One region of the Hymenobacter siberiensis genome, then DNA from elsewhere that is predicted to be linked to it. Evidence: riboswitches for the same ligand, from Rfam matches in the RefSeq annotation. Region 1 holds a riboswitch; each other region holds the start of a gene.

Region 1 (7,736 bases):
TGAAGCCCAGCAGCTGGCCATTTTCCTCGATGGCGATGAGGCCGATGTCGTTCGAGAAAATATCGGAATCGTTGTAGGGCGGCAGGTTCAGGGCGATTTTGAACTTGCGCGGCAGGTAGGTTTTGCCGTACACAGGTTCCGCGTCGTCGGTGGCTTCGGTGGTGTTTTGTAGCTCGCCATCGAGCCAGATTTCGTGGTAGGCCGTGGTGCGCGGCGTGAGGTGGGCGCTGATGGCGGCCGCCAGGGCCTGCACCTCGCCGTGCCCCCGGGACTCGTGCGGGTTCACGTTGCACATCACGTTGCGGTTCACGTTGCCGCAGCCGGCAATGCTGTCCAGCAGCGAATCGTTAAAGCCCTGGATGGTGGGGCGCAGGTCGCGCTTCAGCACGCCGTGCAGCTGGAAGGTCTGGCGGGTGGTGAGCTTGAGGGTGCCGTTGCCGTAGGCGTCGGCCAGGGCATCCATGCGCTGCCACTGGGGCGCGGTGGCCACGCCGCCCGGCACCCGCACCCGAATCATGAAGGAAAACAGCGGCTCCAGCTTCTGCCGCTTGCGCTCGGAATCGCGGTCGCGGTCGGTTTGCTGGTAGGAGCCGTGAAACTTGATGATGTGGGTGTCGTCGGGGTTCAGCGCGCCGGTGAGGCGGTTGTTGAGACTCTCGGCGATGGTGCCGCGCAGGTAGCGGTTGGCAGTTTTGACGTGCTCGACTTCGGAGAGTTGTGGTGGGGTTGTGGACATGATGTTGTGGCGCTCGCCTCACCCCCGGCCCCTCTCCGAAAAGGAGAGGGGAGCCACGGCGGCGCGGATATGTAGCACATGCTTTAGCTTGTGTGGCGTTGGGTTAAGTCAGGGTGATAAAGGCACAAGCTGAAGCATGTGCTACAAGGCATCAGGCTGCCCGCTCCGCCGGAGAGGGTACGCGGCACCGACGTTAGTACACGTCCTCCAGGTAGCGGCGCTGCTTGCGCAGGTTCTTCACGTAGGCCGCCGCGTCCTCGGCCGAGAGGCTGGCTTCCTTTTGCACTACCTGCGTGAGGGCCGTCAGTACGGCTCCGCCGAGGCGGTTTTTGTCGCCGCACACGTAGAATTGCGCGCCGTTTTCGAGCCAGCCAAACACGTCGCTGCTGTTCTCCAGCAGGTGGTCCTGCAGGTAGGTTTTCTCGGCCTGGTCGCGGGAGAAAGCCACGTCGAGCTTCGTCAGACTACCTTTTTTAAGGTGCTGCTGCCACTCGGCCTGGTACAGGAAACCGGTGGTGAAGTGCGGGTTGCCGAACAGTAGCCAGTTATGGCCGGTGGCCTCCCGCTCCACCCGCTCCACCACGAAGGCTCGGAACGGCGCGATGCCCGCGCCCGCGCCTACCATGATGATATCGGTTTCAAAATTCGCCGGCAGCTTGAAGTACTCGTTGTGCTCCACGAACACCCGCACCTCGTCGGGGTGGGCCCGCGCCTACTACGGTCAGGCGGGGGATAAAAAGGGGGAAATCAGGCATGGTTATTTGCGTCTGATTAATGGAAGGTTGAAGGGGAGGGGCCGTCCGCCGGTCTGACCGCCCTGGGCGGTCTGACCGGTCGTCGGGGAGGGCGTCGCGTCAGAGTGGCGCGCGGGCAATCGGTGGTGCTTCAACCTGTCAGACTGCCCAGGGCGGTCAGACCGGCGGACGGCATCAGATGGAAAACGCCGCCTCCGCCGGTACTTCTTCGGTGAAATATTTCGGGTCGGTGGCGGCCACGAGGCCGGCGGCCAGGGTGGCCCCGGTCTGCTCATCCACCAAGATAAAAGCGCCCGTCGCGCGGTTCTGGCGGTATTCGTCCACCACCAGCGGCAGGGCGGTTTTCAGGCGCACCCGTACGATGTCGTTCAGCCGGGCCTCGTCGGTGCCCTGGCTTTCGAAGGTTTCGATGTTGGTCTTTTGGAGGATGGTGGTCACGGCTGCTGTCACGGTAGCGGCATGGTGCTGCACCAGCAGCTTGCGGCCGGCGCGCAGGGGCCGCTCATCCATCCAGCAAAGCGTGGCTTCGAATTCGCGCACCACGGCCGGGTGGGCCGTGACGGGCACGATGGTATCGCCCCGGCTCACGTCCACATTGTCGCGCAGACGCAGGATTACGCCCTGCGGGGCCGTGGCCGTGGCCACTTCGCGCTGGTTCACTTCGATGGCCTCAAGCACCGTTTCCAGCCCCGAGGGCCAGATGCGGACCCGGTCGCCCTGGCGGTAGGTCCCCAGAGTTGATACGTTCTCTGTCAGGGCATGAAATATTTAAAGTTCTGGGCGAAGAAAAGTTGGGCGTAGCTGATGGAGGCATCGACGTTAGTGAGTAGGAAATTCAGGGCCAGGGTATTGAAGAGGGCCGCGTTGACGGCCGCGACGCGGTGGCGGATACCGTTGGTGTCTTGATTAAAATGCACGTCACGGGTGCGGTGGAGCTTGTTTTCGATGCCCCAATGCCCGCGAATGCCGACGGCGAAGTCGGCGGCTGAACGGTTACGCAGGCTGGTGAGGTAGTAGCGCGTTTGCCGTGTGGTGGCGTGCGGGCCCACCACGGTTTTGACGACGACCACGCAGCGCGCCACCCCGGCCCAGTCGGCCTGCCAGTGTGGGGCCGCAGGGTATACGCTGGTCTGCCAGCACAACGGGCGGCCGTCGCGGCGCTCGTCATGGCGGTGGGTCGCCCCGGCGGGCGTGGGGTCGGCGGCGTGTAAAGCGGCGATAGCGGCCCGCAGCTTAGGTTGGTTGCCTTTGACTTGCAGCACGTACTCGTTGCCGCTGGTCACGATGGCATCGGCCGTTTTTTTGGGCGTGCAGCGCGTCGAGCGTCAGCACCACGCCCCGGTCCTGCAAGCCGGCGAGTAGGTCGCGGATGACGCTCATCTCCCCCGTTTTCTGGTCCGTGTAGTCCTGCAGGGCCAGGGTCAGGCCCGTGCGCTGACAATACAGGCTCACAACCGAGACAACGCTTTGGCTAGCCTGCTGGGCCCCCTGCACGGTGGAGCGCAGGCTTTGCCCGTCGCCGGCCACCCAATCCCCAGCCTGCGTCTGCGACGTGAATCAGCGGTCAAAGGCCTGGGCCAGCGCGTCTTTGTCCAACGCCTGCAACAGGTCCCGAAAGGCCCCGTAGCTGGGCAGGCCGTGGCGCAATCCGAAATAAGCGGTAAAAAAAGCCGCGTTGCTGCGACCAAACTGGGCCATTTTTCGCGGCCCCGTGTACCCGCTGGTAATGGCCAGAAACGTCATCCACAGCAAGGCGGACAGCGAGAATCGTTGCCCCTGCGGGCGGCGCGGGTCGCGCACCTGCTGAAAAAATTCCGCTAGCTCCATTGCGTTTTTTACCAGCAAATCTACCGATTCTAACAGAACCTATCAACTCTGAGAGAGGCCTAGCCCGGCATTCGTTCCACCACCGGGTCGAGGCCCTGGTGGGCGGCGGTGGCGTGCAGGCCGCACTCCTTGGCCGCCGCGTCTTCCCACCACCAGCGGCCGGCGCGGAAGTCCTCGCCCAGCGCAATGGCCCGGGTGCAGGGCGCACAGCCGACGCTCACGAAACCTTGCCGATGAAGCGGGTTAACCGGAATGCCGTTGGCCTGCGCGAAGGCTTCGCACTCGGCCCAGGTCCAATCAAATAGCGGGTGCACTTTGATGAGCCCGTGGCCGGCATCCCACTCGGCCGGGTGCATGGTCTGGCGGTTCTGCGACTGTTCGGCACGGATGCCCGTCACCCACACCTGCTGGCCGGCCAGGGTCCGGCTCAGCGGCTCCACCTTGCGGATGTTGCAGCACTCCTTCCGGTTCGCTATGCTCTCGTAGAGGCTGTTGGGGCCTTTCTGGGCGACTAATTTTTCGAGCGCGGCAGTTTTGGGGGCGAAGACTTCGATGGACTTCTGGTAGCGCAGCAGGGTCTTGTGCCAAGTGGAGTAGGTTTCCTGAAAATTGCGGCCCGTGTCGAGGGTAAATACCCGGATGGGTATGTCGTTTTCGAAGATGAAGTGGGTGATAATCTGGTCCTCCAGCCCGAAGGATGTGGAGAACGAGACGCGGCCGGGGAAGTGGTCGGCCAGAAGGGCCAGCGTTTCGGGTGCCGAGCACTCGGGCAAGTAGCGGCGCAGGTCCGCGACCTGGCTTTCAAGGGGGAATGCCATGATGAAAGAGGGCGTTTTTCTCCGCAGAAAAAATCGAAATGGGCCGCGAAGGCTGCAAAAACCCGCTACGCGTCGCGCAATGAATCAATCACCACAAAAGGGTAGTAGCGGGGTGGCTGCCGCAGCAGCCGCCGGAAGAGTGGCCCTAGCTCAACAACCAGCAATCTTCCCCGGCATAGCGGCCAGGGAACAGCCAATGCAACAACACATTCGGCGCGGCGCGGGTGGTGGATTACAGGCGGGAATTGAGCAATGTGCTCACGGCAGTTTTTATATGTCAGGACTTGGCACCGTTCCAACTAGTGGGGGTTGCCGGCGTTTCGTCGAGCCTGTCTCTCCGCGCCTCTGTATAAAAATGGGTAGCGTCCCAAACGGGGGTTGTTGGCGCAAATGTAAAGGATGAAATTGCGAAATGCCAAAATTTTATGTTGCTGTGGTGCAGCTGGTTACCTGCTCCAACCGTTTGGCGACGCCCGGAAACTGCGTAATTTGGCGATGCAACCCCTGAACCCGCCGCGTGGTCTATGGATTGCTTAAGCACCTTTAAGACCTCGTTTTCTGCATGGAAGCCCTGTCCCTTTCCGCCTACGTCGACATCAACGCCCCGCTGGTGGAGCGCTGCCGCCTCAACGACCGCCAGGCCCAGGCCGAGATTTACCGGCGCTACTCCAAGGCCATGTTCAACGCGGCCCTGCGCATCACCGGCGACTATGCCGAGGCCGAAGATGTACTCCAGGAATCATTCCTGAGCGCCTTTCGCGAGCTGAGCGGCTACAAGGGTGACTCATCGTTCGGGGCCTGGCTCAAGCGCATTGTGGTGAACAAAAGTATCAATTGCCTGCGGCAGCGGCGGCTGGCACTAGTGCCTCTGGGCGAGCAGCACCACGAGGAGCCCGCCGAAGCCGCCGCCCTCTCGCCCGAGGACGAGGCCGATACCCACTACCGCGCCGACGTGCTGCGCCGCTGCATCCAGGAGTTGCCCGACGGCTACCGCGTGGTGCTCAGCCTCTACCTGCTCGAAGGCTACGACCACCTCGAAATCGCGGGCATCCTGGGTATTTCCGAATCGACTTCCAAATCACAGTACAGCCGGGCGCGGGTCCGGCTGCGCGAGCTGGCCGCCCAACGGGGCCTGAGTTAAAATTTATCCCTTATCAATCATTATATAATCGTTTCACTACCCTTCATCCGTTTTCGCCCGGCCGCGGTTTTCGTATAGCCCCGTGGCCCGCCCTGAACCTGGACGAACCGTGCGTCTGCTACTCATTCATGGATACCAAGAAAATTAATTCCCTCGAAACCTTCGTTGAGCGGCACCGCGCCGATTTCGACACCCACGAGCCGCGCCCCGACCTCTGGGCCGCGCTGGAGGAACAGCTCGGTGCCCCTGCCACCGCGCCCCAAACCCCGGTTATGCGCCTGGCCGATGCGCCGGAGGTGCCATTTATTGCGCCCGTAGCAGCAGGAACCCAACCGAAGGCCCGCGCCGGCTGGTTTCAGCGCTACGGCGTGGCGGCGGCGCTGGCCCTGCTCGTATTTGCCGCCGGGGCCAGCGAGGCCTGGAAAGCCAACCGGGCCGCGCCCGAAACGGCCGTGGTGGCCGCGCCGGCCGCTGCTACTCCTGGCACCGTTGCTACCGAACCCGATGCGGCCCTGTACCAGGGCGGCAACCCGCTCTCCCTCACCGCCGCCGAGCACACCACCGGGGCCGACAGCCAGCTGGTGCGCGCCGTGCGCGGCATGGAAACCTATTACACCAACCAGCTGGCCCGCCGCCAAACCGAGCTGAGCCAGCTCAGCGGCCCCGGCATGGCCGCCATGAACGCCGACTGGCAGCATGAGCTGGTGTCGCTCGACTCCAGCTACCGCGAGCTTAAGCAGCAGCTGCTGCACCATCCGCAGCCCGATGCCGTGCTCACGGCCATGAACCGCAACCTGCAAATCCGCCTCGACATTCTCGACCGGCAGCTGAACCTGGGCAATACGGCCCAGGCAGTTCCCAACAACAATTCTTACGTGCTGGCCGATAGCCGGCGCCAGGCCGAATGAACCCGCCCCTGGCTTTGCGGGTAAGCCGATGGGTGGCGCTGTGCGGCGGGCTTCTGAGCCTGCTGGCCCCGCAGCCCACCCGGGCGCAGGATGGCCAAACCCGCTGGTTGGCAGTGGGCCACGGCGTAGCCATTCATATTCTGACGCCTGATGCGCGCCATGCCGAGGCCGCGCTTTTTGGCGAGGAACAGGAGCCCCAGCAGCATCAGCAGAACCCGTTGGTAGCCCAGACCGACGACCAGGGCAGTGCCAGCCTGCAGGTAGAGCAGCGCCGCCACTTGGTGCGCAGCTACGCGGTACCGAAATCCGGTCGCCCGTTTTCGCTCGATACGCGCTACGGCCGGGTGCAAATCAATACCTGGAATAAGAAGGAAATCAAGGTGGATGCCGAGTTGGTAGCGCGCTCGGAAAGCGACGCCGGGGCCCGCCAGATTCTCGACGCGCTGGGCGTACAGTGGCTCGATTACGATGCCAAAACCGGTGGCGTGGCCGTGAGCACGCAGTTTGGCCCCGCGTTGCGCGGCCGGGCCGGCGGCTGCCGTTACGAGGTGAACTACACCGTGTGGCTGCCCCGCACCACGGCCCTGAAAATCTACAATAGCTTTGGTGAAGTGACCGTGGCCGGCGATGTAAGCGGCCCCACCGAGCTGGCCATGGAATACGGCACCCTGCGCACCGCCCGCCTCGAAGGCCCGCGCAACCTCATCCGCATCGTCAACGGCGACTGCCGTATTGCCTTCGTGGCCCGCGCCAGCATCGACGCCAGCTACGCCCAGCTGCGCCTCGACACGGGCACGACCGTGGACCTGCGCAACAACTATTCCGACGTGGACATCGGCACGGTGCAGGACCTCACCGTGCACAGTAAGTATGGCGACGTGGCCTTGGGCACCGTGCGCAACCTGCGCGGCTCGTCGGGTTACTCGCGCTTCACCATCGATAAGCTGGATGAGGCCCTCGATATGGCCCTGCGCTACTGCCCCGATTTCGTAGTGCGCGATATGGGCGCCAATTTCCGCCAAGTGAACCTCGACGGCGGTTTCAGCACCATCCGGCTGGGCTTTGCCGAGGCCCCGGCCTTCCGCTTCGACGTGAGCACGGAGCAGGGGCAGCTGCTGGTTGACAAAGACCTGGTGCGCGTGCTCTCGCAGGAAAACGGCCCCCGCACCAGCGACGTGCTGGGCACCTTCGGGTCCGTAGCCCCCACCCGCCGGGCTGGCAATGTGAATATTAAGGTGCGCTACGGTACGGTTAGATTTAGCAAGTAGGAGCGGGGCATAAATAGGTTTTTTTGGGGAAAGCACAGCGACAGCTTACCCGGCATTTTTGCCGGGTAAGCTGTTTTGTCATGCGGGGATTATGGCCGCGACCCGAGATAGAGCCGGGACAGGTAATCGTTGGCCTGTTATTGTATGATTACGTTAGTATGAAATTATTTTATAATTTATTGCCATTAGTTAATTAATAGGGATTCGAACAAAATCCTGAATATTCATCTGCCGACAAATAGCAGTCTTCTGGACAGTAAAATTAGCCATCTAGTAGTAAAAC
Region 2 (7,736 bases), 740 kb from region 1:
CGGCGACGCCACCGACGTGCTCAAGCGTGTGCCGCTACTGAGCGTGGATTTGGATGGCAACGTGAGCCTGCGCGGCTCCAGCAACATCAGAGTCCTCATTAACAACAAGCCTTCGACTATAGCGGCCAACAGCATTGCCGATGCGCTGAAGCAGATTCCGGCCGACCAGATTAAGACGGTGGAGGTCATCACCTCGCCCTCGGCCAAGTACGACGCGGAGGGTTCGGGCGGCATCATCAATATCATTACCAAGCAGAACAACCTGCGCGGGGCCACGCTGGGCATCGACGCCAGCGTTGGCGTTCGTAGCAGCAACCTGAGTTTGAACGGCGGCCTGCGCACGGGCAAAATGGGCTTTTCGCTGGGCGGCTTCGGGCGGGCGCAGTACAACGTACCGGGCGAGTTCTCGAACACGCAAGTGACGCGCAGCCTTGCCGACGACAAGGCTACCACCACCCTGCAATCGGCCAATACCCGCCTGCAGCAGATTTTCGGGCGCTACACGCTGGGCTGGGACTACGACATCGACAAGTTCAACTCCCTGCAGGCCTCGGTGGCCTACGGCACCCGCAGCGGCCGCAACTACCAGGATGGCCTGCTGCGCACCAGCTACAAAGGAGCCTTCGCCACCGGCACGCCCTCCGGCACCGACCTGCGCGACACCTACTCGAAAGACCTGTCGGGCACCGTGGACGCCAGCCTGAACTATACCCACAACTTCGCCAAACCGCAGCACGAAATCAGCCTGCTCACGCTGTTCAGCCGCAACGACCGCACCAACAGCTACACCAACTCCATTCTGAACACGACGCTGCCCAACAGTCCGGCCAGCATCGTGAACGACAACCCCAGCTACAACGAGGAATACACCGTTCAGCTTGATTATCAGAACCCCATCAGCAAAACCCAGATTCTGGAAATGGGCGCGAAGAACATTCTGCGGCGCGTGAATTCGGACTATACCACTACGTCTTTCGGGGCCAGCGGCGAGGTGGTGCCGTCGGTGGGGCTGTCGACCAACAACATTTTCACCTACCGCCAGAACGTGACGGCCGGCTACGTGGCCTATACCCTGGGCCTGCCCAAGGGCTTCACCCTGAAGCCCGGCCTGCGCTACGAGTACACGGCCATCAGCGCCGATTTTGCGAATTCGGCCACGCCCGTTAGTATTCCCAACTACGACGTGCTGGTGCCCAGCGTGAACCTCTCGCGCAAGCTCTCGAACGGCAACGTGCTGAAGCTGGCGTACAACCGCCGCATTCAGCGCCCGTCGCTGCAGTTCCTGAACCCCAACGTGAACGCGCAGAACCCCAAGAATATCAGCTTTGGCAACCCCAAGCTGGCTCCCGAATACACCAACAACTACGAGCTGGGCTACAGCACCGCCTACAAGCGCCTGAACCTGAACTTCAGCACGTTCATGCGCAATACCACGGGCTCCATTGAGGCGCTGCGCACGGTGCGGGGTGCCGATACCGTGCAAACCAGCTACGCTAATATTGGCCAGCAGAACTCCTATGGCGGCAGCCTGTTCGCCAACATCAACAACGGCAAACTAAGCCTCAACGCGGGCATCGATGCCTATTATATCACCCTCACCAACAACGTGCCCGACCGCAATTTCAACGCCTACAACGAAGGCTTTGTGATGAGCGGCCGCGTGTTTGGCTCCTATAATTTCACGCCGGTGTGGGGCCTGCAGGCCTTCGTGTTCTATCGCGGCAACCAAGTGCAGCTGCAGGGCACCCAGAGTGGCTTCGGCGTATACAGCCTCAGCGTGAAGCGCGACTTTGCCGAGAAGCGCGGTAGCATCGGCTTCGGGGCCGAGAACTTCTTCACGCCCAGCATCACCATTCGCAACACCGTGGTGTCGCCCCTCATCGACCAGGCCAGCCGCAACGTGCTGCACAACATGAGTTTTAAGGTGAACGTGAGCTACCGCATTGGCAAGCTGACGGTGGCCCCGCCCACCCGCCGCGGCAAAACCATCAACAACGACGACCTGAAAAGCGGCGGCGAAGGCGGCGGTGACATAGGCGGCGGTGGCGCGCCCGGCGGCGGGGCATCCGGTGGTGGTGGCGCTCGCCCAACGGGTGGTGCCCCGTCCGGCGCGCCCGCCGGCACGGCCCGCCCCGGCGGCTACCCTGGCGCGGCTCCGGCCGGCGCTGGTGCCCGCCCCGGCGGCTACCCCGGCCAGCAGCGCGGCACCGCACCCGCCGACGGCACTTCCGGCAAGCCCGCTACCGACAGCACCAGCCGTCCCCAGCCCGGCCAGCGCCCCGGCGGCTACCCCGGCCTGCGCCCCACCACGGCCCAGCCCGCCGACTCAACCAATCGCCAAACCCCGGCCCCGGCCAACAACCCCATCAACGCGCCGGCCAATGCGCCCTCACCCGGCACCAGCACGCCCAACGGCACCGTACCGGCCGGCAGCCCCGGCGGCCGGCCCTAGCACAATGCTAAGAGGGTTAATACTGAAAAACGTCATGCTGTGCTTGTTGCAGCATGACGTTTTTCATATCTCCTTAATCCATTTTTAATCAGTCGTCGGCTGGCTACTCCCTACTTTTGCCCGGCTGCTTTATTTCCTTCGATGACCGATAAACCCCTCGCTCCCCTGCCCGAAGACGACGCGCATTTTTTGCAGCGCTTGCAGCCCTCGCGGCTCATTCTGCCCGTCGTGATTGGCCTGAGCGTGGTGGGGTTCATGTTCTGGCGCAGCTACAAGCCCGGCGATTTGGCCCCCCTGGCCCACGCCAGCTACTCGTGGCTGCTGGTTACGCTGCTGGTACTGCTGGGCCGCGATTTTGGCTACATCTACCGCATCCGGCACATCACCGAACGGGTGCTGAGCTACCGCCAGAGCCTCGATGTGATTATGATTTGGGAGTTTGCCTCCTGCGTGCTGCCCTCGGCGGTGGGCGGCACGGCGGTGGCTTCGTTCATTCTGAACAAGGAAGGCATTCCGCTGGGTAAGTCCATGGCCTACATCATGGTTACGGCCCTGATGGACAACCTGTACTACGTCATCATGGTGCCGCTGGTCGTTCTCATCGCCGGGGCCGGGCTCTACCCGCACGAGGCCATGCAGGGCGCCTTTATCGCCACGCTGCGCGTGGCGTTTGTCGTGAGCTACGTGGCCGTTACGGCCTACGCGGGCCTGATGCTGTACGCCATTTTCGTCAATCCGAAATCGGTGCGGCGGCTGCTGGTGCGGCTGTTCTCGTTCCGGCTGATGCGGCGCTGGCAGCGCTCGGCCTACAAGCACGGCCAGGGCATGATGGATGCGTCCATCCAGTTGCGCGGCAATCCGGCCATCTACTGGTGGCGGGCGGCGGGCAGCACCTTCTTCGTCTGGACGGCCCGCTACCTCGTCATCGGCTGCCTCATCGCCGCCTTCGTGCCGATGGACACGGACACGTTCCTGTTCATTTTCGCCCGCAACCTCACCTACAAAGTGCTGCTGCTGCTGGCCATCACGCCGGGCGGGGCGGGTATTGTGGAGGGCGCGTTTCCCACGTTTTTCGGCAAGTTTATCGGTACGGCCACGCTCACCAGCTTCATGGTGCTGCTGTATCGGGTGGTCACGTATTACCTGTATCTGGTGCTGGGCAGCGTGTTTTTGCCGCGCTGGGTGGGGCGGGTATTTGCGAAGCGGCCGGCACAGCAGTAACGCGAGCGTTGTAGCTCATATCGGAGTTGTTTAGAAAGTCGCAAAAGGTCCCCGAACGGTCATGCTTCGCTGCGCTCTGCATGACCGTTCGGGGACTTTCTAAACAGCTTCATCATAAAAAAAGCCCCGAACCAGTCTGGTTCGAGGCTTTTCGTTGGGTTGAATCCAGAGTAATCTACTCCTTTTCCAGCATCAGCGCGGCACCGTCGGCCGACTTCAGGGTGAGTTTCTTGTCGGTGAGGGTTTCCACAGCGAAGGTGTTGCTGGTGGTCGCGCCGTCGGGCGTCATGGTAATAGTTTTGCCGGCCTGGTCGAACGTGTATTTGCCCGACACGGCTCCGCTGGCACCGGTCATGTTGTAGGTGCCGTTGGCGAAAATGCGCAGTTCTTCCTGTTTTTGAGCATCGGTTTGCTTCACTTTGTCGCCGCTGGTGTCGGTTTCCTTGGCGGTTTTCCACACCTTGCTATCGGTGCCGTACAGCATGTTCACGCCTTCCACCTTGCCCTTGTCGTTGCTGCAGGAAGCGGCAAAGAGCGACACAAGCAGCAACAGGCTGGCGAAGTAACGGAGCGAAAAAAGAGACTGAAGTTTCATGTGCACAAAGGGTAATGGTGAAAGAATGAAGATGACGCGCAAGGTGCGGACTCGTCGACTTACGACGCAGACGCAAAAGAGTTTAGGGCGCAACCCCGCCTAAGCTTGCCCGTATAGCAACCCCGTCGGCCCGCCTGCAAGCGTTTCCGGCCTGCAAGCGTTTCCGGCAGAATCTATCTCTCCATTTAATCACCGAAACCATGGGACTCTTCGATTTCATCAGCGACAAAGGCGACCAGAAGCCCGTAGAGCCCGCAGCTAAGCCGGCGGCTGGCGGCACCGATTTTTTTGGCAATGCCAAACCGGATGCTACCGGCGATACGTACACCGTAGTAAGCGGCGACTCTCTTTCTAAAATTGCAAAGCACCACTACGGCGACGCCGCCAAGTGGCACCAGATATACGACGCCAACAAGGCGCTCATCGGCAACAACCCCGACCTGATTGAAATCGGTCAGGTGTTGACCCTACCTAGTCTCTAGGTACTTTTTTGCAGAAAAAAGGTGAGAAAAGCCACTCTGTTTCAGGGTGGCTTTTTTGCGTTTGAAGGAATCGAAAGAACGACTTCGAAACAAAGAAATTCGAAACAAAGAAAAAAGACCGTCATGCTTCGCTGCGCTCTGCATGACGGTCTGAAAAAACCGAAACCGAAAAATATTTTCGAGGCAATACTTGCTCATCCCAAAAATTCTCTCGTACATTTGCCGATACCAAACAGGTACTCCCCGCTAACGGTGGGCAGTTTTCAAGTTTTATACAGAAGTGGCGAGAGACTAGGCTCCGTGACCCACTGGCAACCTTCGCTCAACGAAAGGTGCCAATTCCTACCCACTAGCGGCCTCGGCCACGATGGGGCAGATGATTCGAGTGCCATGGAAAATTCTTCTCGTTCCGCTTTTTTCAACCCGAATGCTCCGGCTGCTTTGCGCACCGTGGTTTCGGGTTTTGCTATTTCGGCCCCTTGCGGCCACAATCAGGTCGCCAGCCTCGCCCGAATGCGAATGCGAATGTGTTGTTGTTGCCCGTGTTGTTGCTAAGCTGATTTCGGCTTAGCCCCCCCTCTCCTTTTCTTCTTCGTGGGAATGCCGTAGCGTCCGGGCGTGCCAATGGGCTACGCCGGCTGATTGGCTAAAACGGCCCTGCTTACCGCCGGCTCGCTGCGTACCGCACCAGGCAAATTGACCCTGGCGGCCAGGTCCTAACGAAGAAATCCCTTTTTTTCATTCCACTTCGTATGCCTACGCTCATCGCTCCTGCATCCATTCAGCCCGAACTGGCTGCTACTGCCCAACACCTGGCCAATGTGCTGCCCGCTACCGCCAGCCAAACCATTGATGCCGGCATTGCAGCCGTACACGCGGCTGGTCTGGTTCAGCACAGCCTCCGCACCGGCCAGGTTGCGCCCGATTTCACCCTCCCCGACGCCAATGGGCAGCCGGTTTCGCTCGCCAGCCTGCGGGCAATTGGGCCGGTGGTGCTGGTGTTTTACCGGGGCAACTGGTGCCCATATTGCAACGTGCAGCTGCGGGCCTACAACCAGGCGTTGGCCCACTTTACCGCGAATAACGCCACACTGGTGGCCATTTCGCCCCAAACGCTGGACCTGACCAGCCTCACGGCGGAGGAAAAAAACCTGCAATTCCCGGTGCTCAGCGATGCTGGCAATACGGTGGCCAAGCAATACGGACTGGCCTACCAAGTAGGCGATGCCGTGTACCACACCCTGCACGGCGTGGGCATCGACCTGGCCGTGTTCAACGGCGACGACAGTGGCGAATTGCCTCTGACGGGCACCTTTATTATTGCCCAGGACGGCAGCATTGCGTGGGCCGCCACCGAGGCCAACTTCAAGGAACGTCCCGACCCGACCGTGCTGCTCGATGCACTGGCCCGGCTATAGCCCTGATTAAAACCTGAAATATTCAACGCTTCACGCTTAAAACCTCAGTATTATGTCCGTTCAGCCCCAACACTTCGAAACCCTCCAGCTTCACGCCGGCCAGCAGCCCGACCCCACCACCGGTGCCCGCGCCGTACCCCTGTACCAAACCACCAGCTACGTTTTCAAAAACGCTGAGCATGGCGCGAACTTGTTTGCGCTGAAGGAGTTTGGCAACATTTACACCCGCCTGATGAACCCCACCACCGACGTGTTCGAGCAGCGCGTGGCGGCGCTGGAAGGCGGCATTGCCGCCCTGGCCACGGGCTCGGGGCAGGCGGCCCAGTTCATTGCCCTGAACAACATCCTGCAAGCCGGCGACAACTTTGTGAGCACGGCCTACCTCTACGGCGGCACCTACAACCAGTTTAAGGTGGCCTTCAAGCGCCTGGGCATTGAGGCCCGCTTCGCAGATGGCGACAACCCGGCTTCGTTTGAGGAGCACATCGACGAGAAGACCAAGGCCATTTACCTCGAAACCATCGGCAATCCCAGCTTCAGCGTTCCCGATTTTGACGCCATCGCGGCCATTGCCAAAAAGCATGACTTACCGCTGATTGTGGACAACACCTTTGGCGCGGGCGGCTACCTGTTCCGGCCCCTGGAGCACGGCGCGCACATTGTGGTGGAGTCGGCCACGAAGTGGATTGGCGGGCACGGCACCAGCGTGGGCGGCGTGATTGTGGACAGCGGCAAATACGACTTCGGCAACGGCAAGTTTCCGCAGTTTACCGAGCCCAGCGAAGGCTACCACGGCCTGATATTCAACGACGTATTTGGCAAAAACAGCCCGTTTGGCAACATCGCCTTCATCATCCGGGCGCGGGTAGAAGGGCTGCGTGATTTTGGCCCGGCCATCAGCCCATTCAACTCCTGGCAGCTGCTCATTGGCCTCGAAACCCTGAGCCTGCGCGTGGACCGCACGGTAGAAAACGCCCTGAAAGTAGCGACCTGGCTGGAGCAGCACCCGCAGGTAGAAAGTGTGAACTACCCCGGCCTGGCCAGCAGCCCCTACCACGCCATTGCCCAGAAATACCTGAAGCGTGGCTTCGGCGGCGTGCTCTCGTTCCGGGTGAAGGGCACCAAGGAAAACGCTATGCAATTCATCGACAGCCTCAAGCTCATCAGCCACCTGGCCAACGTGGGCGATGCCAAGACACTCATCATCCAGCCCTCGGCCACCACGCACCAGCAAATGAGCGAAGCCGAGCAGCTGGCCGCCGGCGTGACGCCGACCTCGCTGCGCCTGTCGGTGGGTATTGAGCATTTCGACGACATCAAGGCTGATTTGCAGGCGGCTTTCGATGCCATCGGCAACACGGCCAGCCTGCCGACGGAAGGTCAGGAAGTGGGCGAGCCCGAGCTGGAGCACGCCCAGCCGCTGGAAGTATAGTGGTTAGTGGTTAACGCTTAACTACTAAAAAAGAATTGGTGCATCGGCCCGGGCCTCTTCCGTGATGGGAGGAGAAATGGGAGTGAGAAACTATTGTTCCGGGCCGATTCGCTGGTTCTAAAGCTGTGCTATTTAA
Region 3 (7,736 bases), 960 kb from region 1:
ACTGAGGCGAGGTGAAGACCGTGGGACGAGCATCGAGGGCATCGAGAAAGGCCGTGAAGGCATCCTCCACCTTAGTCTGGGAGCTTTTGGTGAGGGCACTGCGGCCTTTGGGAAAAATGGCCAGCAGGTCGGGGCTGCCCGCTTCGTAGGTGGGATTGATGACTTTGCGCTCCATGCGCTTCACGTAGGCCTTAAAGTCCTCCAGGGCCTGGGCCAGGGTGCTGGTACTGGCCGGGCCCTCGCCCGAGAGCTGGCCGGCGTGGGTGGCGCGGTAGTCGGTGAGGGCCACTTCGAGGGCATCGGCTACGGCGCTGTACTTGCCGCCGGCCTGCTTGAGGGCTTGCAGGGTGAAGGCGGCCATGTCGGCAAACTGGTCGCGGTTGAGGCGCAGGTTCTCAAAGAAATTTTCGAACCGGGCGGCGTATTTGGCTTGGGCCATGCGGTAGATGTGGGGACTTGGTGAATGAATGGGCAAAAGGTAAGACTTATTTGGAAACGGCCCAGACCACAACCGGCCCCGAAAGCCGCCGTAGACACCCAACACCTTCTCCCTTTTTGCCATGGCCCGCATCATTGTCGGTTTATTCACCAGCGCTTCCGAAGCTACATTTGCCGCTGCTCAGGCACAGGCTGCCGGCCTCGCCCCCAGCGCCATCAATATTGCCACCCAGGCAAGCCTGCAGGCCCAGCACCTGCCCGATGCCGGCGCATCTGCCGAGCCTTTTTTCGACAGCGTGACGCGGTTTTTCACGGACCTGTTCAGCGGCAATCAGCTCGATGATGCCCAGGCGTACATCGCCGCCACCGGCCCCGATACGGCCGTGCTCACCATCGAAACCGCCACTGCCAAAGAAGCCGAGCTGGCCCGCGCCGTCCTCGACCGCAACGGGGCCGTGGATGTGTACAAGCAGCGCCCCCTCGCCCCCACCGCTAGCACGGGCGAGATTCACGGCGAAATTGACCTCGAGGGCGACCTCAGCCGACTGCGCGATGATGATGAGCTGGACGCGAACGGCCTGACCACGCATTGAGGGTTAAGAGTTAAAAACAGGTCCTTCCTAACTCTTAACTTTTAACTCTTTATCCCCCCCCTGCGCCAGCCGCAGCTTGCTGTGTTTCTTGCCGTAGCTGAAGTAGATGACCATGCCAATGGCCAGCCACACGATGAGGCGCAGCCACGTTTCCCAGGGCAGCGAGGCCATCATCACCACGCACACCACAATGCCCAGAATGGGCACCACCGGCACCCACGGGGTACGGAACGGGCGCGGCGCATCGGGGTTGGTTTTGCGCATAATCATCACGCCGAGGCACACCATCACAAAAGCCAGCAGCGTGCCAATGCTCGTCATCTCGCCCACCACCGAAATGGGTACGAAGCCCGCAAACAGTGCAATGAAGCACCCTAGCAGCAGCGTGGACTGCGACGGCGTGTTGAACTTAGGATGCAGCCGCGAGAACACCGGCGGCAGCAGCCCATCCTTCGACATCGAAAAGAATACCCGCGACTGCCCCAGCAAATCAACCAATATCACGGAGGTATAGCCAATGAGAATGGCCATAATCACGGCTGAGCTGAGCCAGGCGTAGGGCGTTTTTTCGATGGCAATGGCCACCGGCGCGGCGCTGTTCTTAAACTCCGTGTAGTTGGCCAGGCCAGTCAACACGTGCCCGAACAGCACGAACAACACCGTGCAAACCGCCAGCGAGCCCAGAATGCCGATGGGCATGTTGCGCTGCGGGTTTTTGGTTTCCTGGGCCATGGTGGCCACGATATCGAAGCCGATGAAGACGAAGAAAATAACACCCGCCCCGCGCAGGATGCCGCTTAGGCCGAACTCGCCAAACTTGCCGGTGTTGGCCGGGATGTAGGGTTGGTAGTTGGCCGGGTCGATGTACTTCCAGCCCAGCGCGATGAACACCAGCACCACGGCCACCTTCAGGGCCACTACCAAGGCATTGAACCACGCCGAGCCCTTGGTGCCCCGCGTGACGATGGCCGTAATGGCCAGCACGATGAGCATAGCCGGCACGTTCACGTAGCCGCTCACGGTGCTGCCATCGGCCAGCGTGGCCGACTCGAACGGCGACATCACCAGCCGCGCCGGAATGTGCAGCCCGTACTTGCTCAGAAACTTGATAAGATACTGTGACCAGCTAATGGCCACCGTGGCTGCGCCGACGGAGTATTCGAGCACCAAATCCCAACCGATAATCCAGGCGAATAACTCGCCCATGGTGGCGTAGGAATACGTGTAGGCAGAGCCCGACACCGGCACCAGCGCCGCAAACTCGGCGTAGCATAAGGCCGAAAAAGCGCAACCCACGGCGGCTACCAGGAAAGAAATCGTAACGGCCGGCCCGGCGTTGTTAGCCGCCGCAATGCCGGTTAAGGAGAATAAACCTGCCCCGATAATAACTCCAATCCCAATGGCGATGAGGCTCACGCCATTCAGACTTCGTTTGAGGGTATTGACCCCCGTTTCAGCTGCTTCGGCGCGAAGCAGCTCCAATGATTTTTTAAGCATGTAAATGCGCACAGCTGCGCTTAAAAGAATGTCCGTAAAAACAGTCATGCTGAGCTTGTCGAAGCATTTCTACCGCGCAAGTAGTCATTTACTACTGAGGTAAAGATGCTTCGACAAGCTCAGCATGACGTTCTAGCACTGACGTTCACCATAGAATCAATTTAACTACGCCAGCACCTGAATAACAGATTCCGAAAACCGCTCCATTTCCTCCAGCTGCGGGCTGGCCTGCAGCAAAAAGAAGTCGACTCCCACGTTTTCGAACTCCCCAATCCGGTCCTGAATCTGAGCCGACGTACCGGTGAGGCCCGTCCGCAGGCCCCGATTCGATACCGAGTAGTCCTGTAGCGAAACCTGCTGTTCGAGCTGGGTACCGGCCAGCCACTGCTGGTAGTTGCCATAGCCCGCCGCCGAAGCTTTCACGTTGGTAATGCGGTCAAGCTCCTTTTTCACGTCCTGCTCGTTGTCGCGCACAATCGTGTAGCCCGCCACCCCGAATTTCATCGGCGGCAGGCCTTTTTGCTCGCGGCGGCGGCACATGTCGGCAATGCGGGCCCCAATTTGCGCGGGCGAGTCGCCGTGCATCACGTAGCCATCGCACTGCGTCGAAATCAGGTCTTTGGCTGCTTCCGATTCGCCCCCGGCGTAGAGAAACGGTGCCTTGGCGGGCTTGGGCTGCAGCACGTTATCGGCCACCTGGTAGTACTTGCCGTCGTAGCTGAAATGGTCCTGCTTCCACACGTTGGTCACCACATCGAGCCACTCGCGGGTGCGGGCATACCGGTCGTCGTGCTGCTCAAAATGCAGGCCGTACTTCGTGGCCTCATCGCGCCACCAGCTCGACACCACGTTCAGCGACAGGCGGCCGGGGGCAATCAGGTCGATGTTGGCCGCCTGCTTGGCCAGCAGCGCGGGGTGGTGAAACGTCGGCCGCACGGCCACCATTATTTCGAGCTGCTCGGTTACGGCCGCCAGTGCCGCGGCCGTGCTCCAGGCCTCCAGCGAAGCCACCTCCGAACCTTTTATATCATTGAGATACAGCTCGGCAATGAGCGTGAGGTCGTATCCGAGCGCCTCGCTGCGCTGGGCCAGCTGCTTCACATAGCTCCAGTCGGTGGGCATGTGCTCGTCTTCCACATTGCGCAGCCAACCGCCAAATACGGGCATCCAATATCCAAATTTCATGGCAATGATATTAAGCAGTGACTAATTGATTTTTGCTGGCCGCCGGCACTGGCAGCTGCGTTTCGAGGTAGTCCACGAAACGGGCGTAGGGGTCAAATCCCACCACATTCACGGCATCGGCCACGAAGTTGGACAGGGCGTTGATGTCGTAGAACAGTACCTCGCCGCTCCGGTCATCAATCAGGTATTCGATGCCGCCCACGTCGATTTTAGCAGCGGCCACAATGCGCTCCACGGCGGCAATTACCTCGGCTGGCGGCGTAAACGCCTCCACCTGAATCCCCTTCTTCGGCGCTTCCGTCAGGCAGAACTCGGCCGACTGCTCCTCCGGAATCTGGCAGATTTCGGCCGGACACAGGTTGAAGCTTTCGCCGGTGGTAAACACCTTCATGGCGTACAAAAACTTGCCGTCGAGCATCTCGACGCGGTGGATATTACCGCCGCGCGGCGTCACGTACTCCTGCACCAGGGCCGTCTGGTCGATTCCCAGGTCAATCTGGCCAGCCTCCACAGCCGCCTGCAAGCCGGCCAGCGTGTCGAAGCGAATAATACCCGCGCCACTACCGCCGATATTCACCTTCACCACAATCGGAAATTGCAGCTCGCGGGCCGCATCCACCGCCCGCGAAGCGTGGTTAATCACGAACGATTTCGGGTATTTCAAGCCCAGCGACTCGAACAGCGACAGCTGCCGGGCCTTGTTGGTTTCGATGGCCGTGGCCGCCGAACCATTGATAATGCGCGTCCCGATACGCTCCAGGTGCGTGGCAAAGCCGGCGGTGTGAAAAATACCCTGCCCGTGCCCCCGCAGGTAGGCCGAGGAGCTCATCCGGTTCACCACCAAACTGTAGCGGCTTTCAGTTTCAGCCGGGTTGAAGAGGTGGTGCGCGGCATCAATTTTCTCGTAGGGCAGCTCCCGCCGGTCCAGCTCCGCAAACAGCGGCTTGAACCATTCGGGATGCTCGAAATAAATGCCAATAGGTTTTTGAATGGATGACATAAAATGTTCTGAAAGAGTGATATGAAGCCAGAAAAAGGTCAGCGCCGGGTGGGCAAACTGAACTCGGAAACCGGGCCGCTGCAAAGGCAGCAAGGGCAGGAGACATTTCGACAGGACCTGGCACGCTCATTTCTTCGGGTATCGGATTGGCCGCTCCAACCACACACCAAACGGCATGGTCAGCATCGGCCCGGGCTCCGGCAACGAGCCCCAAACACACCACCCAGAAAATGAGGACGCAGCACATGCTGCAAACATAGCGGCGCACAAAGCCTACCAGCTTGCGCTACCGCCGTCCTACCCGCGAAAAATTACTCGGAGATAGGGTTAAGCCTGGCAACAACAGCAACAACAGCCCATGCCCATGTGGCGCATAGCCGCCACGGGGACAAGAAAAACAGCAGTTTGGGGGGAGAGGTTGTTGGAGGCTTCCACGGCAACTTATTTTTATATGGTCAGGAATTGGCACCGGTCCGCGGGTGCGGGTGGTTGCCGGCGCGTCATCGAGCCTGTCTCTCAGCGCCTCTCTATAAAAAAAATCCTTCCGAAAGAAAGAATTGGTGCTGCAAAGGTAAGCCCGAAAGTCTGAACCCGCCACGCTGGACAGCATTTTACAACCTGGCCACCCCCGGCTGCGCAAGGGCCAACTATTTGGCGGGCACACCTGCTCTGCATATCCGCCACCTGCCTGAGACCATTTTCATGTCCGATACCGTTGTTCACGCCGAGCCCTACGGCAGCCTGCTTTTCTGCCCCGCCGTTCCCTGCTTTATCATTGCCTGGCAGAGCTTTGCCAATAGCGAACAGTTCCGCTTTCTCATGAACAAGGGCTTGGAATTGTACACGGCCGAGGCCGCCCGCACGCAACCACTGGGCTGGCTCGCCGACACGCGCGACGTGCAGGCCGTAAAGCCCGCCGACCAGGAATGAATGCGCGCTGACTGGAACGTTCGCGCCCATAAAGCCGGTATCCGCCACGTCAGCTTCGTGGTGCCGGAAACCGTGTTCGGCCAGATTTCGGTGCAGAGCTATTCCCACAACGTGGCCGAAACCAACGAATACGAAATCGAGACCTCCCAGCACCGCACGTTGCAGGAGGCAAAAGAATGGCTGAAAGCGGCGATTCACTAACCGCACCGGCTAGGGAAATCCGAATAAAAAAGAACGTCATGCCGAGCGTAGCCGAGGCATCTCGCGTGCAGTAGTAATCCATTCTATTGAGTTACTATCACAAGCAAGATGCCTCGGCTACGCTCGGCATGACGTTCCTTATTTCCAGCCTACCGCCGCAGCGCCAGGCGCACGCCGGCCATCAGCCAGCGACCGGGCATCTGGGCCCCCAGCAGGTCGGAGTATTTGGCGTCGAACAGGTTCTGGGCCTGGCCCACCACCCACAGGCGCTCGGGCAGCAGGGCCACATCGAGGCGGCCATTGATGACCACGTAATCGGAGGAAAGCGTGAAGTCGCCCACTGGTGGCACCCCGGCGCGCTGCTTGTATACCCCGCCCAGGCTGGCCGTGAAGCGGCGGTGCACCAGGCTCAGATTACCGCTCACGAGCTGCCGGGCCACGTTACTCAGGTATTGCGATACGATGCTGCCGTCCACGTTCAGGTGGGTGTAGGTGTAGCCCACGCTGCCGTCGAGGCGCAGGCCAGGAGCCAGTTGAGCCCGGGTATTTGCTTCAAATTCGAGGCCCTGCGTGCTCACGGCAAACAGGTTTTGAGCGTAGCGGTAGGTGCTGGCCGGGTTGAGATTGGTGAAGCCGGTGCCGGCCTGCACTTCGCTGCCGGGCGTGGCCACGTAATCAATCAGGTTGCGGCCGTAGCGGTTGAAGTAGGTGCCGCGTAGCGTGAGCGCGGGGCAAACCGTGAAATCGAGGCCACCCTCGTAGCTCCAGGTACGCTCGGCGGCCAGGCCGGGATTGCCTACGTTGAAGCCGTTGGGCACCGTGCCAGGCCGGATGGCCGAGTTGTACTGCTCGGTAAAATTGGCTGCCCGGATGGCGCGACCCACGGCGGCGCGCACGGTCAGCTTCTCGCCCAGCAGCTGGCTGGCCGTGAGCTGGGGCAGTAACTCAGTACCGTAGGCCTGGTCGTGGTCGAGGCGCAGGGCGGCGGTCAGGCTCAGGCCGGCGGCAGGTGTGAGGCCGGCCACGGCAAATGCGCCCTGGTGCCACACGGCGTGGTTGCCGCGGTCGTTGCTGCGCACGCTGCGGCGGTCGGCCTGGCCGCCAAGGGTCAACTGCACCTTATCCGACAGGCGCAACTGATGCTGGCCCTGCACATTGAGGTAGTGCATGAGGTGGTCGCTGGCCGCCGAGGTGGGCGTGTACAGGTAGTAGTCGGTGCTGGACGTGCCCACCAATTGCAGCTCGGTGCGGGCGCGGGCGTTCCAATCGTAGCGCAGCTGGCCCTGGTACCAGTCGCGCGAGGTGGTTTCGCGGGCGCGGTCGCCAGCGTTGGTCGTGTAGAAATTCTGAGCGTTATAGTCGCGCCGGTCGAAGCTGGCACGGGCGGCAGCGCTGAATTTGGGGCTGATTTGATAAGCGCCCGAAAGCGAGTAGGTGTTCAGCTTGAAGTCGTTGCGCCCGCCGCCGGGCAGGTTCAGCAGCTGGCCGCTGGCGGTGTTGTTGAGGATACCGCCAGCCAGCCGCAGGCCCTTGTCCTGGCCGTAGAAACCGGCGTTGGTGGTTTTCAAATCGTACTCACCAGCCATGAACGTGCCGCCGACTTCCACGCCGTCGGGCCGGTGGGTGGCGGCGAAGGTTTTGGTCACGATGTTCACGAAGCCGCCCACGGCATCGGGGCCGTAGAGGGCCGCACCGGGGCCGCGTACCACTTCAATCTGCTCAATTTCAGCGGGCGTGATGGGCAAATAGCCCGCAAAGTGCCCCGTGAGCGGGTCGTTCAGCCGCATGCCATCGAGCAGAATCAGCACTTGGTTGAAAGTGGAGCCGCGCAGGGTAATATCGGCCTGCGTACCGAAATTGCCCCGGCTCTGCATCTCAATGGCCGGTAATAA
Region 4 (7,736 bases), 400 kb from region 1:
TCCAACCCCGGTTAGGTTTCAGCTGGCAGTCAATCGCCGCCGGAGCGCGGTTCCTGCCCCGGCTCAACTACCAAAATGTAGTACTGGAGCCGGCTTCCTGGTATTTCGAGTCGGCCGATGTACAAACCTTGCTAACCAGTACAGCCATCTCTTTTACAGATATCTGGCAAAAATTTCGCAAACAGTGGCAGCTACCGCGCTTGTTTGTGCTCGTCGAGGGGGATAACGAGCTGCTGATTGATGCCGACAATGACTTGTTGGTCCGAATCTGGCTCGATGCCATCCGGAAGCTGAGTAATTTCCGGCTGAAGGAGTTTTTAGGGAATCCGGCGGCCAGCCCTGTCCACGATGCTACCGGCAGGCCCTACGCCCAGCAGTTCATTGGGCTGCTGGTACACCAGCACGCCAGCTACCCGGCCCCGGCGCCCAAACAAAAGTTACCTGAAACAACCGTGCAGCGAGCGTTTATCCTCGGCACGGAATGGCTCTACTACAAGCTATACTGCGGCCAAAAGATTGCCGACCAGGTGCTGCTCACCATCATTCACCCGTTAACGCAGGAGTTGCTGGCCCAGGGCCTCATCGACAATTGGTTTTTTATCCGCTATTCCGACCCCGACAATCACCTGCGCGTACGCTTCCACCTCCCGCAGCCCCAGCAAATTGGCCACGTCATTCAGCGCATTCAAGCCTACCTGGCCCCTCTGAGCGCCGATGGCTCCATTTGGAAAATCCAGACCGAGACCTACCAGCGGGAGCTGGAACGCTACGGCCCCAGCGCCATAGCGCTCACCGAAGCCTTATTCGGCTACCAAAGCACTGCCCTCCTGCATATGCTACTCGCTACCGAGCAGCAGCCCGATACGGCGCCCGATAATTGGCTGTGGGGGCTGGGGGCCATCGAAGAGCTCCTCAATGCCTTCGGGTATTGCCTGGCCCAAAAGGTGCTGCTGCTGGAAAGCATGCGGGATACCTTCGCCCGCGAATTCGCTCTGGATAAGGACTTAAAGCTGCAGCTTGCCACTAAGTACCGCAATGCTCGCCCGGCAATTCAGCAGGCTCTGGCACAGGCAGCAACCACGGCGCTGCCGGCGGCGCTAGTCGCCATCGCCCAACAAATCAACACGCTGGCAGCTGAAGGCCGCCTGGTAGTGGCCAAAAACCAGCTCATGAGCTCCTACCTGCATATGTTGCTCAATCGGCTGATTCCGGCCGAGGCAAGGCTGCATGAGCTGGTGCTTTACGATTTTCTGTATCGGCACTACGCTGCCCTGCAGGCTATGCAAAAACGGCCATAGCTTATTTCTTCCCGCCCATCATTTTCTGGTTCAAGGCTTCAAAAAAGGCGCTGCGGTAGGTATCGCCCAGCGGAACGTAGGCTTTCATATCGGTAAACAGAATCTGGTTGCCATCAATGGCTTTGATTTTATTGATGGATACGATGTACGATTTATGGACCCGCATAAACTGCCGGGCCGGCAACCGCTCTTCTAAATCCTTGATATTTAAAAGTGTAACAACCTGGTCTTCTTTCGTATTGATGGACAAATAATTCTTCATCCCTTCGATATACATGATGTCGGCAAAATTAACCTTCATCATTTTTCCCTTACTCTCTGTTTTGACAAAGATGTAGTCGTCTTCTTTTTCGGCGGGTTGCCAGCGCGCCGAAGGTTCGATATTGGCATTCAGGGCTTTCTGGGCTGCTTTCAAAAATCGTTCGAAGGCGATAGGCTTGAGCAGGTAGTCCAGCGCCTCCAGCTCAAATCCTTTCACGGCAAACTCGCTATAAGCTGTCGTCAGAATAACCTTGGTGCGGCCCTTGATGAGCGGCATAAAGTCAAGCCCTGAAATTTGCGGCATGTGAATATCCAGGAACACCAGGTCAATTGTCTGGTTTTCGATGATACTAAGTGCCTCAATGGGACTCGAAGTAGTACCCTCCAAATTCAAAAACGGGGTCTTCTCGATGAAAGTGCTCAGGATATCAATGGCACCTTGCTCATCATCTATAATTAAACAAGAAAGCATAGGCTGGCAGTGTATTCGAAGGGAAACGGTGCAGGTGACGGTGAAAGATAGCGGATTTTTTATATTGTCCGTCCCGCCAGCAGTAATCCAATTATAAAATCACTTATTTTCATGATTTTAAACTATTTACAAAGCAGCGTTATTTTTTAATATTCGATTTATCAGGTATTCTTGTTTCGTGCGCCTGCCCTTAAAACACCGAAGGCCAATGCCGGGCCGCTACGCGTGGGTAGCGCCGGCAATTGGGCCCGACTGCTGGGGCGCAGCTGTTTCCGGAGTTGCTGCCCGAGCCGGCCCGGTTTGCGGCCGGCAGCGTGTGGCTGGTATAGCCCCTATCAAAAAACGTCATGCTGAACGCCGCTATTGCGGCGTTCAGCATGACGTTCACACTTTTGGCTAACCCTTGTTCTGACGCTGCTAGGGCACGACAACGATTTTGCCGGTCGTGTGGTGAGATTCAATCTGCTTGAGGGCTTCCTGCACCTCTGCTAGCGGGTACGTTTCAGCAATTTTCACCGTCAATTTACCGGCATCGGCCAGCTGGCGCAGCTCGTCCAGCTGCTGGGTATTGGGCTCCACAAAAACGTAGTGGAAGTTGATGCTGGCATCCAGCCCCTGGCCGTTGTGCAGGATGGAAACCAGCGTACCACCGGGTTTCAGGGCCGGCAGGCTCTGGGTAAGCGTATCGCCGCTGATGCAGTCGAAAATCAGGTCGACACCGGCGGGCACAAGGGCTTTCACGGCATCACCCACGCTTCCATTGCGATAGTCAACCGTGAAATCAGCACCCAGCTCCTTCATGTAGGCGAAGTTGGGCTCGCTGGCTACCGCCACTACCGTTGTGCCCCGGTCTTTGGCCAGCTGAATGGCGAAACCGCCCACCCCGCCCGAAGCTCCGAGAATCAGGACCGTTTGGCCCGCCTGCAGCTGGCCGGCGTCAAACAGCGACTGGTAGGCCGTGAGCCCCGCCAGCGGAATACCGGCCGCCTGCTCCCAGCTCAGGCTACCGGGCCGCAGGGCCAGGTAGCTTTCGGGCACCACCATGTACTCGGCAAAAGTGCCGTGCTGCACCGTGGGACGACGAATGTAGCCATACACCCCCGTGCCAACAGCAAAGCGGCGGGCCCCGTGGCCGCGCTCCTCTACCACCCCGGCCATATCCCAGCCCGGCACAACAGGGAACTCAGCCGGTAGCATCTGCTGTAAATAGCCCTCCCGAATCAGCGAATCGACGGGATTGACCCCGGCCGCCTTCACGCGCAGCAGCACTTCCCCTTCCTTTACTTCGGGCAGGTCCAGGTTACCGACTTGAATTTTATCCACCCCACCGAATTCGGTGTAGAAGGCGGCTTTCGTTTGTTTTGCCATAATTGAAAATTGCTCCCTGGAAGAAATTGCTCCTTGGAATGGGTGACTTAACTCCCACGGGCAGGCGTAGGTTTTGCACGGCCAGCGAACCATTTTGCGTTTCGGCTGTATATTCGTTCAACGCTGCTATCCAGAAAGACCGAGGGACCGGGCCCGATGACGTCTTGGCAACCTACCTAGAGTAGGTGCCAACTCCCGTTTCACTATTTTTTTGGTGAAAGAAGATGACAGCCGGAACCGTGCCTCGCCGCATGGGTTTCTTTCTGGATACGCGCTTACGTAGCCCTATCGAACAGAAAGAAATGCCCACTGCCACTCTCGCCGCCCCCTCCCCTCTTCCCGAAATCCTGCGCCAGCGCCTGCTGATTCTCGACGGCGCCATGGGCACCATGATTCAGCGCCACCCGCTCACGGAGGAGGACTTCCGGGGTGCCCGTTTCGCCGACCATCCCAAGCCGTTGCGCGGCAACAACGACCTGCTGAGCCTGACGCGGCCCGACATCATCAAAGGCATTCACGCTGAGTACTTCGCGGCCGGGGCCGACATGGTGGAAACCAACACTTTCAGCGGCACCACCATTGCGCAGGCCGACTACGGCCTGGAGCACGTGGTTTATGAGCTGAACTACGAGTCGGCCCGCCTGGCCCGCGAGGCGGCCGACGAATACAGCACGCCCGAGCGCCCGCGCTTCGTGGCCGGGGCCGTGGGCCCCACCAACCGCACCGCCTCGCTCTCGCCCGACGTGAACCGGCCCGGCTACCGCGCCGTGACGTTTGATGAGCTAGCCACCGCCTACCTGGAGCAGGTGCACGGCCTCGTGGACGGTGGCGTGGACACGCTCCTCATCGAAACCATTTTCGATACGCTGAACGCCAAGGCAGCCCTCTACGCCGTGCAGAAGTTCTTCGACGAGGGCGGCCGCGTGGTGCCCATCATGATTTCGGGCACCATCACCGATGCCTCCGGCCGCACGCTAAGCGGCCAGACGGTGGAGGCTTTCTGGAACAGCATCCGCCACCTGCCGCTGCTGAGCGTGGGCCTGAACTGCGCCCTCGGCGCCGACCAGCTCCGCCAGTACGTGCAGGAGCTGAGCCGCATTTCCGACGTGCACATCTCGGCCTACCCCAACGCCGGCCTGCCCAACGCCTTTGGCGGCTACGACGAATCGGCCCAGGAATTTGCCAGCTTAGTAGAGGAGTATTTGAAAGAAGGCATCGTGACGGTGGTGGGCGGCTGCTGCGGCACCACGCCCCAGCACATTGCCGAGCTGAGCCGACTGGCCGAGCGGTACAAGCCGCGCCAGCTGCCGGCCGAAATTGCCGTCGCCACGCACCTCAGCGGCCTCGAGCCGTTCGCCATCAAGCCCGAAAGCCTGTTTGTGAACGTGGGCGAGCGCTGCAACGTGACCGGCTCCCGCGCCTTCGCTCGCCTAATTCGCACCGGTGCCTATGAAGAAGCGCTGGCCGTGGCCCGCGTGCAGGTGGAAGAAGGGGCCCAGGTGCTCGACGTGAACATGGACGAAGGCATGCTCGACTCGGAGCAGGCCATGACCACCTTCCTGCACCTAATCGCCTCGGAGCCAGACATTGCGCGGGTGCCGGTGATGATTGACTCCTCGAAGTGGAGCGTGCTGGAAGCCGGCCTGAAATGCGTACAGGGTAAGAGCATCGTGAACTCGATTTCGCTGAAAGAGGGCGAGGAATTATTCCTGCAGCGGGCCCGCACCGTGCGCCAGTACGGGGCCGCCATGGTGGTGATGGCCTTCGACGAAGACGGTCAGGCCGATTCGCTGGAACGCCGCAAGGAAATCTGCCAGCGCAGCTACGACCTGCTGATGAGCATCGATTTCCCGCCCACCGACATCATTTTCGACCCCAACATCCTCATCGTCGGCACCGGCATGGAGGAGCACCGCAACTACGCCGTCGACTTCATCGAGTCGGTGCGCTGGATTAAAGCCAACCTGCCCGGGGCCCTCACCAGCGGCGGGGTGTCGAACATTTCGTTCTCGTTCCGCGGCAACGATGCGGTGCGCGAGGCCATGCACACGGCCTTCCTCTACCACGCCATCCGGGCCGGGCTCGACATGGGCATTGTGAACCCCGGCCAGCTCGGGGTGTACGATGAGATTGAGCCCACCCTGCTGGCCCTGGCCGAAGACGTGCTGTTGAACCGCCGCGCCGACGCCACTGAGCGCCTGCTCGAATTTGCCGACACGGTGAAGCAGAAGGGCAAAGTGGAAGTGGTGGCCGACGCCTGGCGCAGCCTGCCGGTGCAGGAGCGCCTGGCGCACGCGCTGGTGAAGGGCATTACCGAGTTTATCGACGAGGATACCGAGGCCGCCCGCCTGGAGCTGGCACGGCCCCTGAACGTGATTGAGGGCCCGCTGATGGCCGGCATGAACGTGGTAGGCGACCTGTTCGGGGCCGGCAAGATGTTCCTGCCGCAGGTGGTGAAATCGGCCCGCGTGATGAAGAAAGCGGTGGCCTATCTGGAGCCGTATTTGCTGGCCGACAAGCAGGGCGGCGACCGCCAGACGGCCGGCAAAATCCTGATGGCCACCGTGAAAGGCGACGTGCACGACATCGGCAAGAACATTGTGGGCGTGGTGCTAGCCTGCAACAACTTCGACATCATCGACCTCGGCGTGATGGTGCCGCTGGAGAAAATTCTAGATGAAGCCCAGAAGCAGCAGGTGGACGTGATTGGCCTGTCGGGCCTCATCACGCCCTCGCTCGATGAGATGGTGTACGTGGCCCAGGCCATGGAAAAGCGCGGCCTGAAAATCCCCCTGCTCATTGGTGGGGCCACCACTTCGCGGCTACACACGGCCGTGAAAATTGCGCCGTCCTACAGCGGCCCGGTGGTACACGTGAACGACGCTTCGCGCTCGGTGGGCGTGGCGGCCGGCCTGCTCGGCTCGAGCGAGCGCGCCTACGCCCAAACCGTGGCCGACGACTACGCCGCCCTGCGTGCCGATTACGCCAGCCGCCAGCGCGACAAAAGCTACTTAAGTATCGAGGCTGCCCGCGCCAACGGCGTGAAATCGGACTGGAACACGGTTTCGATTACTAAGCCCACTTTCCTGGGCACCAAAGTACTGGAAGACTACGACCTGGCCGAGCTGGCCCGCTATATCGACTGGACGCCCTTCTTCCACACCTGGGAGCTGAAAGGGCGCTACCCGCGCATTCTGGAAGATGCCACGCTGGGCGAGGCGGCCACCAAGCTGTTTGCCGATGCGCAGGCCATGCTCACCAAAATCATTGATGAGAAATTGCTCACGGCCCGCGCCGTGCTGGGCTTCTGGCCGGTCAATACCAAGGGCTCCGACACCATCGAAATCTACGCGGATGATACCCGCGACGCGGTAGCCACCGAGTTTTTCACCCTGCGCCAGCAGGGAGAGAAAGGCCCCAGCATCCCCAACATCGCCTTTTCCGACTTCCTGGCCCCCAAAGAATCGGGCCGCGCCGACTACATGGGCGGTTTCGCCGTGACGGCCGGCATCGGCATCGAGAAGCTGATTGAGCAGTTCGACGCCGACCATGACGACTACTCCAGCATCATGGTGAAAGCCCTGGCCGACCGCCTGGCCGAGGCCTTCGCCGAGCGCCTGCACGAGCGGGTGCGCCGCGAGTTCTGGGGTTACGCGCCCGACGAGCACCTGAGCAGCGAGGACCTGGTGCAGGAGAAATACCGCGGCGTGCGCCCCGCCCCCGGCTATCCCGGCTGCCCCGACCACACCGAGAAAATCACCCTGTTCCAACTGCTCGACGCGGGTGCCAAAACCGGCATCACGCTCACTGAGAACCTGGCCATGTACCCGGCCTCATCGGTGAGCGGCATGTACTACGCCCACCCCGACTCGCGCTACTTCGGCCTGGGCCGCATTGGCAAGGACCAGGTGGCGGATATCGCGCAGCGCAAAGGCATGGAACTGCCGGAGCTGGAGCGCTGGCTGATGCCGAATTTGAACTACGAACCGAAGGCTTAGCTGTTAGCTCTAGTTCTCAAAATCCCGACCCCAAAAGCTAATAGCTAACGGCTAGCTCATATAATGAAAGTTACTGACCACCTGGCCCAGGCCAACGGCAAAACCCTTTTTTCCTTTGAGGTGCTGCCGCCCAAAAAGGGCGAGAACATCCACACGCTATTCTCGAATATCGAGCCATTGATGGAGTTCAAGCCGCCGTTTATCGACGTGACGTATCACCGCGAAGAGTACGTGTACCGCCACCACCCCAACGGCCTGCTGGAGAAGAAGACCGTGCGCCGCCGCCCCGGCACCGTGGGCATTTGCGCGGCCATCAAAAACCGGTTTGATGTGGACACA

Evidence for each region. Region 1 has a riboswitch for S-adenosylmethionine ahead of KQ659_RS17030 (phosphoadenylyl-sulfate reductase). Riboswitches for the same ligand answer to the same signal wherever they lie in the genome.
Region 2: linked by a shared signal. The riboswitch ahead of KQ659_RS20230 (peroxiredoxin-like family protein) and the one ahead of KQ659_RS17030 (phosphoadenylyl-sulfate reductase) in region 1 are both predicted to bind S-adenosylmethionine.
Region 3: linked by a shared signal. The riboswitch ahead of KQ659_RS12870 (ATP-grasp domain-containing protein) and the one ahead of KQ659_RS17030 (phosphoadenylyl-sulfate reductase) in region 1 are both predicted to bind S-adenosylmethionine.
Region 4: linked by a shared signal. The riboswitch ahead of metH (methionine synthase) and the one ahead of KQ659_RS17030 (phosphoadenylyl-sulfate reductase) in region 1 are both predicted to bind S-adenosylmethionine.

The regions. Positions count from the first base shown of each region.
Region 1 is NZ_JAHLZY020000001.1:3,836,688-3,844,423, reverse strand. Features, by position in the region: gene KQ659_RS17055 (NADPH-dependent assimilatory sulfite reductase hemoprotein subunit) at 1-736, opposite strand, end outside; gene KQ659_RS17050 (flavodoxin domain-containing protein) at 930-1,427, opposite strand; gene KQ659_RS17045 (elongation factor 1-alpha C-terminal domain-related protein) at 1,666-2,169, opposite strand; partial or broken gene KQ659_RS17040 (ISAs1 family transposase) at 2,244-2,786, opposite strand; gene KQ659_RS17035 (transposase family protein) at 3,049-3,318, opposite strand; gene KQ659_RS17030 (phosphoadenylyl-sulfate reductase) at 3,378-4,136, opposite strand; SAM riboswitch class I at 4,404-4,492, opposite strand; gene KQ659_RS17025 (RNA polymerase sigma factor) at 4,699-5,277, shown strand; gene KQ659_RS17020 (hypothetical protein) at 5,406-6,185, shown strand; gene KQ659_RS17015 (hypothetical protein) at 6,182-7,453, shown strand.
Region 2 is NZ_JAHLZY020000001.1:4,577,737-4,585,472, forward strand. Features, by position in the region: gene KQ659_RS20210 (TonB-dependent receptor domain-containing protein) at 1-2,452, shown strand, start outside; gene KQ659_RS20215 (lysylphosphatidylglycerol synthase transmembrane domain-containing protein) at 2,594-3,673, shown strand; gene KQ659_RS20220 (hypothetical protein) at 3,849-4,268, opposite strand; gene KQ659_RS20225 (LysM peptidoglycan-binding domain-containing protein) at 4,469-4,750, shown strand; SAM riboswitch class I at 5,018-5,133, shown strand; gene KQ659_RS20230 (peroxiredoxin-like family protein) at 5,503-6,168, shown strand; gene KQ659_RS20235 (O-acetylhomoserine aminocarboxypropyltransferase/cysteine synthase family protein) at 6,221-7,600, shown strand.
Region 3 is NZ_JAHLZY020000001.1:2,878,235-2,885,970, forward strand. Features, by position in the region: gene KQ659_RS12850 (hypothetical protein) at 1-439, opposite strand, end outside; gene KQ659_RS12855 (hypothetical protein) at 561-1,031, shown strand; gene KQ659_RS12860 (amino acid permease) at 1,059-2,528, opposite strand; gene KQ659_RS12865 (LLM class flavin-dependent oxidoreductase) at 2,694-3,713, opposite strand; gene KQ659_RS12870 (ATP-grasp domain-containing protein) at 3,724-4,713, opposite strand; SAM riboswitch class I at 5,158-5,249, opposite strand; gene KQ659_RS12875 (hypothetical protein) at 5,416-5,643, shown strand; gene KQ659_RS12880 (hypothetical protein) at 5,644-5,844, shown strand; gene KQ659_RS12885 (TonB-dependent receptor plug domain-containing protein) at 5,994-7,736, opposite strand, start outside.
Region 4 is NZ_JAHLZY020000001.1:4,240,489-4,248,224, forward strand. Features, by position in the region: gene KQ659_RS18815 (lantibiotic dehydratase) at 1-1,298, shown strand, start outside; gene KQ659_RS18820 (LytR/AlgR family response regulator transcription factor) at 1,300-2,031, opposite strand; gene KQ659_RS18825 (NADP-dependent oxidoreductase) at 2,449-3,399, opposite strand; SAM riboswitch class I at 3,523-3,630, shown strand; gene metH (methionine synthase) at 3,702-7,397, shown strand; gene metF (methylenetetrahydrofolate reductase [NAD(P)H]) at 7,461-7,736, shown strand, end outside.